DNA from 3 places in the Providencia zhijiangensis genome. Region 2 is predicted to be linked to each of the others. Evidence: predicted binding sites of a transcription regulator. Region 2 holds the regulator's gene; each other region holds the start of a gene.
The links. Region 2 encodes CRP, which controls carbon source genes, mostly activating them, when cyclic AMP is high. Its sites were predicted from a motif close to ATGTGANNNNNNTCACAT; they were not measured.
Positions count from the first base shown of each region.

Region 1: a site for CRP is predicted at 1,996-2,013, ahead of rbsD (D-ribose pyranase). Genes of this name have one in related genera too.
Region 3: a site for CRP is predicted at 1,710-1,727, ahead of epd (erythrose-4-phosphate dehydrogenase). Genes of this name have one in related genera too.

Region 1 covers NZ_CP135990.1:56,714-60,007, reverse strand. Annotated here, with positions in the region: gene rbsA (ribose ABC transporter ATP-binding protein RbsA) at 1-1,447, opposite strand, end outside; gene rbsD (D-ribose pyranase) at 1,455-1,874, opposite strand; gene ravA (ATPase RavA) at 2,267-3,294, shown strand, end outside.
Region 2 covers NZ_CP135990.1:304,886-308,179, forward strand. Annotated here, with positions in the region: gene QS795_RS01380 (hypothetical protein) at 27-1,574, opposite strand; gene crp (cAMP-activated global transcriptional regulator CRP) at 1,786-2,418, opposite strand; gene QS795_RS01390 (OsmC family protein) at 2,742-3,146, shown strand; gene QS795_RS01395 (phosphoribulokinase) at 3,226-3,294, opposite strand, start outside.
Region 3 covers NZ_CP135990.1:781,117-784,410, forward strand. Annotated here, with positions in the region: gene tkt (transketolase) at 1-1,402, shown strand, start outside; gene epd (erythrose-4-phosphate dehydrogenase) at 1,740-2,759, shown strand; gene pgk (phosphoglycerate kinase) at 2,863-3,294, shown strand, end outside.

The DNA of each region.
Region 1 (3,294 bases), 250 kb from region 2:
TTGCTTCTTTGGCAGAGAATTCGCCACTGATATGCCCTTCATGCATAACCAAAATGCGATCGCTCATCCCAATCACTTCAGGCATTTCTGAAGATACAAGGATGATACTCAGCCCTTCTTTTTTAAATTGGTTGATTAGTTGGTAGATCTCTTTTTTTGCCCCAACGTCGACACCACGGGTTGGCTCATCAAGGATAAGCACTTTCGGTCGTGTCATTAATCCACGGGCAATAGCCACTTTTTGCTGGTTACCACCAGATAAATTTCCAATGATTTGGTCCATGGATGGGGTTTTAATATTAAATAAGCGGATAAAATCCCCCACGGTCATTTGCTCTTCGCCATGTTTTAATGTGCCGCCAAAGTGGCTGAAGTAACCTAATGCCGTTAAGGACATATTTTCTTTTACTGACATCCCCAGTACTAAACCATCGCGCTTACGGTCTTCAGAAATATAAACGATGCCGTTATTCAAACCATCTTGCGGGGTTTTTAAGGTAACGTTTTTACCTTCTAACTGGATATTGCCGGATTTTTTCGGGGCTGCACCGTAGATGATTTTCATCAGCTCCGTACGTCCTGCGCCCATCAAACCTGAAACACCTAAAATTTCACCGCTTTTTAGCGTGAAACTGGCATTGGTGACACCGGGGCCAGAAACATTTTCAACTTGGAGACGAATATCACCAACAGGCACATCAACTCGCGGATATTGGTCTTCCAGTTTGCGGCCTACCATCATCTCAATCAGTTTTTCTTCTTCTAATTCACTGACAGGCTTTTCGCCAATAAACTGACCATCACGAAAAACGGTCACGTCGTCGCAAATTTCGAAAATCTCTTTTAAACGATGGGAGATATATACAATGCCGCAGCCTTGAGATTTTAAATCTTCAATCACGCGAAAGAGTGAGGCAGTTTCGGTATCGGTAAGTGCGTCTGTCGGTTCATCCATAATGATGACTTGAGACTGAAAGCTGAGAACTTTGGCAATTTCCACCATTTGCTGTTCACCGATGGATAATTCTGCGATGGTTTGGTGGCTATCGTAATCAAGGTTTAATCGTTGGAGCAGTTTGTCTGACTCGCTGAACATTTTTTTCCAGTCGATTTTGCCGAATCTATTTACAAATTCACGACCTAGAAAGATGTTTTCAGCGATAGTCAGTTCGGGAATTAAATTCAGTTCTTGGTGAATGATCCCGATCCCGGCTTCTTGGGAACTTTTCGGGCCATTAAACGCCACTTCTTTACCAAGGTAACGGATCGCGCCCGCGTCTTTGTTGTAGATCCCCGTGAGCACTTTCATCATGGTGGATTTACCGGCACCATTTTCTCCTACCAGCGCCATGACTCGACCAGGGTAGACTTTTAAGGCGGCTCCCGAGAGGGCTTTTACACCGGGGAAGGCTTTATCAATGCCGATAAGTTCTAATAAAGGTTGCATAGTCACCTCAGAAAGTCACACCAGAACAAAGAATGATATTAGCGTATGGTGAACATTCCCCTGTTCGGATCACCGCTTTGCTTTCATGAGTGCGTTGCTTGAAATGTTCATGACTGCAATAGATGACTTCAATGTGGTTTCCCTGTGCCGCTTCCAATTCATGAAGATGGGCTAAAATGGCTTTTTCCATTTGTGGATTTATTTTGCTGATTTCTTGAGCAAGTATCGCTTTTTCTACCTGCATTTCTTGGGTGATCACCCGCAAAACAGACATAAAATCCGGTAGTCCTTGCGTCACAGCGAGGTCAATACGTTCAGCGCTGGCTGGAATTGGCAGGCCGGCATCACCCAGCGTGATATGGTCGGTATGACCCAGTTTGGCAATCACGGAAGCAACATTTGAGTTAAGCAACATACCTTTCTTCATTCTTTACCACCGTTTTTAGTCTATTTTTTCTACTTTTGGGTTCCGGCTCTGTATGAGCGAAACGTTTCGCTTATACAATGATAGTAAAGAATAGTCACAACTCAATGTTCTTATCTTGGTTTTGTGATCACCATCGAAACGTTTCGTTAGCCTATTTTTACGCATAAAAAGCTAACTTATTGAATAAGTTGTCGCTGAATCGTTCCTGCTTAATTAATACTCAGTTGTTCGTTACAAGTTAGATTTGTTGCTCCTTATCCTAAATAACATCAAAGAAAAATCATAAAACTGATTGCACAATGAATAAAAGGACGGATAACCTAGCAATAGCGTGGTCAATAACCATCTCCCTCTAACCCTTAGACGAGTTATTTAGAGAAAAGGAACACCTTATGCAATTAGCAGAACGGATAGCCCAATTAAGCAACTACCTTGAAGGTGGTTTGTATGAACGTCAGCAAGCTATTCGTTTGTGTTTGCTCGCCACGCTCAGTGGGGAAAGTGTGTTCTTGCTGGGACCTCCTGGGATAGCGAAAAGCTTAATTGCCCGCCGCATGAAATATGCCTTCCGCCAAGCAAATGCGTTTGAATATTTAATGACGCGTTTTTCTACCCCTGAAGAGATTTTTGGTCCACTTTCCATTCAAGCCTTAAAAGATGAAGGGCGTTATGAGCGTTTAACCAAAGGATACCTGCCCGATGCGGAAGTGGTGTTTTTGGATGAGATTTGGAAAGCAGGCCCTGCCATTTTAAATACCTTACTGACCGCCATTAATGAGCGCAAATTCCGTAATGGGGATGAAGAAAAAAACATCCCCATGCGTTTGCTAGTCACTGCATCCAACGAGCTACCCGATGCGGATAATAGCCTTGAAGCGCTGTTTGATAGGATGTTGCTGCGAATTTGGCTGGATAAAGTCCAAGAGAAACAAAATTTCCGCGCGTTGCTGACTGGCAAATCTCAACAAGAAGAGAATTTGGTTCCTGATCACCTAAAAATCAGTGAAGAAGAGTATCGAGAATGGCAAAAAGAAATTCCCAAGGTTTCGCTGCCCGATCACTGTTTTGAATTGATTTACCAATTACGCCAACAGATTGACGCCACAGAGAAGAATCTGTATGTCTCTGATAGACGCTGGAAAAAAGCCGTTTATTTATTACAGGCTAGTGCCTTCTTTAATGGTCGAAACTCCGTTTCGCCGTTGGATATTGTGCTGCTCAAAGATTGCCTATGGCATGATATGCAGTCAATGAACTTACTGCCGCAATTGCTCAAGTCATTAGTGCAGGAAGATGGCTGGCAACAGCGTAAATTTACGCGAGAAATAGAACAAGTTTACCAACAGTGGATGTCATCCACCCAAGATCAAAATAACCAAGATGCGTTTAAAGTTTTAAAAAATAACGCAATGTTTGCGCG
Region 2 (3,294 bases):
CTGTCACTGAACTATTATTCAAGTTGTTACTTGTTATTAAGCTTAGCTAATTTTGTTTTAATCTGCGCAGAATGTACTTCTTCTTTGGATATTTGCTCGCTTAGACTATTTAGACTATTTAGACTATGAAGGGTTTCTTGCGTTTTTTTCAACAGCGCATCTAATTTTCTAGTATCGGGTTTTCCTTGATTTGATGCTATTTCTGGTGAGTTTCCATTTAGTGGAAACTGATATTTTTTACTATTATGTTTAGCTCTTAGCATTGATGTTTTAGTTTGGTATATTTCCCCATTAAATTGATATGTTCTCACGGTTGGTTTTACTTTTATATTTCTTCTAGGTAATACTTTATCATTTTTATTATGCGTGGCATGGTTCGAGTTATTATCTTTCAGTTTAGTGGAGCCTGTTTCTATTTTTTTCTGTGCTTTTGTGTTTTCTGATAAATATCCAGAGTCACTAGAATTATTTGAATAATGGCTTGATGAGTTAGAATTTAAGCTTTCATTGCTAGAATATAGCTGATTTTCTATCTTGTTCAGTGAATCCATATTTTCTAAGTGCCGATTTATTGACTTCATGTCAGTCTCATCGACAAGTAATTTATCGAGCTGACGAGTTGATGGAATTGCTAAGCTAACAAGACGGTCGGTGATTCTTTTTTGTAAACTATCTTGAATATGATTGGTATCATCATTCCACTCTAATTCCTCATTGAACTCAAATTCGGTATCACTGCTCTTTGCTTTATTCTCATCTTTTATTTTCGAAATAGAAGCTTTCTGTATCATACTTGATTCAGCTTCTTTTCTTATTCTCTCTTCACCTGCTTTTATTTCATTCTCTTTGTCTGTCTCTATTTTTTTTAGCTGTTCAGCTAATTTAGCTTGTGATGATTTTAGAGTGCTAAGGTTGTTCTCAATCTTCTGAGTCGATGCAGTGTTCTGATAAGTGATTACTTCACTTGATCTTGTTTTTTCATGTTTTATTGGGATCTCAATTCCCTTTTTAAAAGTAACACAAAATTTTTCATTCTTATTTTTATTAAATATACTTTTTAAATAACGAATACCTTTTTCATGAGTCGATTTTATTTCTAAAATCAAATTTGAGAATCGGTTTGATGAACGTTTTAAATTAAATTCTTTAAAAACGTTAGTTTCTGTAGCACTTGTTTTATCAATTAGCATTAGTTCAGTATCCTGTTTTTCATTAATAATTGGCTCATTTTTTATTGAGACGGAATGGTTGAAAATACGTGGGGATTTAAGAATTAAAAAATGGCCATTAGCTTCAATAGCCTCATGGTATTTATAGGGAAGTGTTATTTTCTCTACTGGAGGCGAGTATTTAATTAGATTAATTTCTTTTTGTTCACTTGGCTCAAAATGACAAGTCAATACGGCGAAATGCTTTTTTTGATAATGTAAATTAGATAGGTGATTATTATCGGGTATGCATGAACCAATATTAATGGCTTTTTTTATTTGATTAGATAATGATGAAGTGGTTATGGTTTTATTATCATTGATATTAATGATACTTTCGCTTCTTGGATTGATATTTTTAATCATCGTGTTGTCAACTCTTAATAATGGTTTAGTTACCACTATATTAGTTTGACAATTAACTATAATTATATAAAGAAACGATACTCATCAATGAGAGTATATAGATGAGAGGGGGAAATAAAGGATCCTAAGTAAGAAAAATAGCTTTGTACGTAAAGTATAAAGCTATTTCAATATCGAAGCCTCACCAAGAAGGGTGAGGCTGAAAGGTGAATCAGCGAGTGCCGTAAACAACAATCGTTTTGCCGTGTGCGGAGATTAAGTTTTGATCTTCCAGCATCTTTAAAATACGACCGACAGTTTCGCGAGAACAACCTACGATTTGACCGATTTCCTGACGAGTAATTTTGATTTGCATACCGTCTGGGTGAGTCATTGCATCAGGTTGTTTAGCTAAATTCAATAATGTTTGAGCAATACGACCAGTAACATCTAAGAATGCAAGGTTACCCACTTTTTCGGACGTGGTTTGCAAACGACTTGCCATTTGCGCGGAAAGGCGCATCAGGATATCTGGATTGACTTGAATCAGCTGACGGAATTTTTTGTAAGAAATTTCCGCGACTTCGCAAGCAACTTTCGCGCGAACCCACGCAGTACGTTCTTGCCCTTCTTCAAATAACCCAAGTTCGCCAATGAAATCTCCCTGATTTAAATAAGAGAGAATCATTTCCTTGCCTTCTTCATCTTTGATTAAAACAGCCACTGAGCCTTTAACAATGTAGTAAAGGGTTTCTGCTTTTTCACCCTGATGGATCAGAGTGCTCTTGGATGGATACTTATGAATATGGCAGTGTGACAAAAACCATTCAAGAGTAGGGTCTGTTTGTGGCTTGCCGAGAACCATTAGCGTTATCCTCTGTATGTTATTGCAACCTTTCGAAAAGTAGGGAAAGGCTGACTTTAAAGTGTCAAGCTTAGCATATTAAGTCACATTGATGCCTATTATTAATATCGCCCTAGGCCAATGCAAATTAATATCAATTGTATAATATAATCAATTAAATCGTTGAGTATTGATCTTAATCCTATCAACTAACCATTGTTTGTATCATATCCAATGTAGAAAGTCTCCCCTGTATCGCTTCAGCCTAATAATGCTGATATAACATTGTCTAGATATATGGAACAATGTGACGATAAATATCACTATTTTCGAGAGGAATAAAAATGGAAGCACGCGTAAAGTGGGTTGAAGGGCTCTCTTTTTTAGGTGAGTCGGCATCGGGTCATCAAGTTATGATGGATGGCAATGCTGGAGATAAAGCACCGAGTCCGATGGAAATGGTTCTAATGGCAGCAGGCGGATGCAGTGCGATTGATGTGGTTTCTATTCTGCAAAAAGGTCGTCAGGATATTGTTGATTGTGAAGTAAAATTAACTTCGCAGCGTCGTGAAGAAGCTCCGCGCTATTTTACGGACATCAACCTGCACTTTATTGTGACGGGACGTGAATTAACGGACAAAGTGGTGGAGCGTGCGGTTCAACTTTCTGCAGAAAAATATTGTTCCGTTGCTATCATGTTAGAGAAAACGGTTAACGTGACTCATAGCTTCGAAATTAAAACGCTGTAATTGTTTTCTTGCTATTAAGATGCTTATCGATAATTAAGATAAGCATCTTGTTATTTATCTCTTTAATGAGAATCTCAAACTACCCATTTCGCTGTTTCATTAATTTTTCCACTAATGGCATCATAATAAGTTCCATCGCGAGTCCTAA
Region 3 (3,294 bases), 480 kb from region 2:
CGATGATACCGCAGCACGTTTCGAAGCCTACGGCTGGCACGTTATCCGTGACATCGATGGTCACGATGCAGACCAAATCAACGCTGCAGTGAACGAAGCACACAAACAATCAGACAAACCAACGCTGATTATGTGCAAAACCGTTATCGGTTTTGGTTCACCAAACAAAGCAGGCACCGAAGCGGTTCACGGCGCACCTTTAGGTGATGCTGAAATCGCAGCAACTCGTGAAGCACTGGGCTGGAAATTCGGTCCATTCGAAATCCCAGCAGATATTTACCAAGCTTGGGATGCGCGCGAAGCCGGTAAAGAAAAACAGCATTCTTGGAATGAAAAATTTGCGGCATACGCAAAAGCACATCCAGAATTAGCGAAAGAATTCGAACGTCGTATGGCGGGTGAACTGCCAGCGAACTTTGATGCAGAAGCGAAAAAATTCGTTGAAAATCTGCAACAAAACCCTGCGAATATCGCAAGCCGTAAAGCATCTCAAAACGCGTTAGAAGCATTCGGTAAAGTGTTACCAGAATTCATGGGCGGTTCTGCGGACTTAGCACCAAGTAACTTAACCATGTGGTCTGGCTCTAAACCTCTGAACGAAGACAAAGCGGGTAACTACATCCACTACGGTGTTCGTGAATTCGGTATGTCCGCTATCATGAACGGTATCGCTCTTCACGGTGGTTTCATCCCTTACGGCGCAACATTCTTAATGTTCGTTGAATACGCACGTAACGCGGTACGTATGGCAGCGCTGATGAAAATTCGCAGCATCTTCGTTTATACCCATGACTCTATCGGTCTGGGTGAAGATGGCCCAACGCATCAACCAGTAGAACAACTGGCAAGCCTGCGTGTGACACCAAACATGAGCACATGGCGTCCATGTGACCAAGTGGAATCTGCAGTTGCATGGAAATATGCCATTGAGCGTAAAGATGGCCCAAGCGCACTGATTTTCTCTCGTCAAAACCTGGAACAGCAACCTCGTACCGCTGAGCAATTAGCAAATATCGAGAAAGGGGCTTATATCCTGAAAGATTGCGCAGGTACGCCTGAGCTGATCTTTATTGCAACTGGTTCTGAAGTTGAATTAGCGGTGAAAGCGGCTGAGCAACTGACTGCGGAAGGTCGTAAAGTTCGCGTGGTTTCTATGCCTTCAACAGATGCATTCGACAAGCAAGACGCGGCTTACCGTGAAGCAGTTCTGCCTGCAAACGTAACTGCTCGTGTGGCTATCGAAGCGGGTATCGCAGATTACTGGTTCAAATACACTGGCCTGAATGGCGCTATCATCGGTATGCACTCATTCGGTGAATCAGCACCAGCTGATCAGCTGTACAAAGAGTTCGGCATTACGGTTGAAAACGCGGTTAAAGCTGCGAAATCTCTGCTGAAATAATTCATTTAATTGCTTGAGGTGTGTTCCGAATAAACGGCCGCACCTCTGAAAATAAAGTGAATTAATCTAATTTACGCCTCAATATCAAGTTTGGTATTGGGGCGTTGTTTTTTTGTGCACCGTTTCTTGTTTTTCTATTGCGTTCTCTAAATATATCCCTTAATCTAAAACTCAATAAGCTGAACCGTTTCAGTTGCATTTGAAATAATGTAAATAAATTTTAAAAATGTCGAGTGAAGCACACTTTTGATGTTTGACAGTTAAAATGAGCAGTAGAGTTGGTGGTAGTCAGTTATCCTTAGCAACCGTGTGATTTTGCTCAGATACAAGGTGTAGAATGGCAATCAGGGTAGCAATAAACGGCTTCGGTCGAATTGGTCGAAGTGTTCTCAGAGCGTTATATGAATCAGGTCGCCGGGCAGAAATTGTCGTTGTTGCGGTCAATGAATTAGCGGAGCCGGAAGGTATCGCTCATTTGCTGAAGTATGATTCAAGTCACGGACGCTTTGCGTGGGATGTTCGTCTCAATGGCGACCAGCTACAAGTTGGAGATGACAATATGCGTCTTTTCCATCAAGCGGATATCAGCAAGCTACCTTGGAAAGAGTTAGGTGTGGATGTGGTGTTAGATTGCACGGGCGTTTACGGCTCTCGCGAAGATGGGTTAAAGCATCTGCAAGCCGGCGCGAAAAAAGTGCTCTTTTCCCATCCGGGAACCGATGATCTCGATGCGACCATTGTGTATGGCGTCAACCATGACAGCCTACAAAGAAGCGATAGTATCGTTTCCAATGCATCTTGTACCACCAACTGTATTATTCCAGTCATCAAAGTGTTGGATGATGCATTTGGTATTGAGTCGGGCACAGTCACCACCATTCATGCATCCATGAATGATCAACCTGTGATTGACGCCTACCATAAAGATTTACGCAGAACGCGGGCAGCGAGTCAGTCGATCATTCCTGTCGATACCAAATTGGCCGCGGGGATCACACGAATTTTTCCAAAATTTCAAGGCAGCTTCGAAGCGATTTCTGTACGCGTTCCAACCACCAATGTCACTGCCATTGACTTAAGCGTCACTGTAGATGCGGATGTTTGTGTTGATAAAGTCAACAAGCTATTACAGAGCGCCGCGCATGGGCATTTTCGTGGTATAGTAGACTATACTGAACTACCGTTAGTCTCGATGGATTTTAATCATGATCCGCACAGCGCGATTATTGATGGTACGCAAACACGAGTTAGCGGCAAGAACTTAATCAAAACCCTGGTTTGGTGTGATAACGAATGGGGGTTTGCTAACCGGATGCTAGATACAACTCTAGCGATGGCAGCAACAGGTTTAAACTAATTGGCGTCTGACAGACAGCGGGGCACAATAGATAAATACGCTATTGACCACCTCGCACAGTCGCTAATGAAAACTTTATAGAGAATCAACAAGAGGATTCACCATGTCTGTAATTAAGATGACCGATTTGGACTTAGCGGGTAAACGCGTTTTCATTCGTTCGGACCTAAACGTTCCTGTTAAAGACGGTAAAGTTACTTCAGATGCACGTATCCGTGCTTCATTACCAACAATTGAATTAGCACTGAAACAAGGTGCTAAAGTCATGGTTACTTCCCACCTCGGTCGTCCGACGGAAGGTGAGTACAATGAAGAGTTTTCACTGCAACCTGTTGTTGACTATCTGGCAGAAAAATTAGACAACCCAGTTCGTTTAGTTAAAGACTACCTGAACGGTGTTGATATCGCCGCTGGCGAATTAGTCGTTTTAGAAAACGTGCGCTTTAACAAAGGCGAGAAGAAAGACGACGAAACGCTGTCTAAACAGTATGCAGCACTGTGTGATGTCTACGTTATGGATGCATTCGGTACGGCT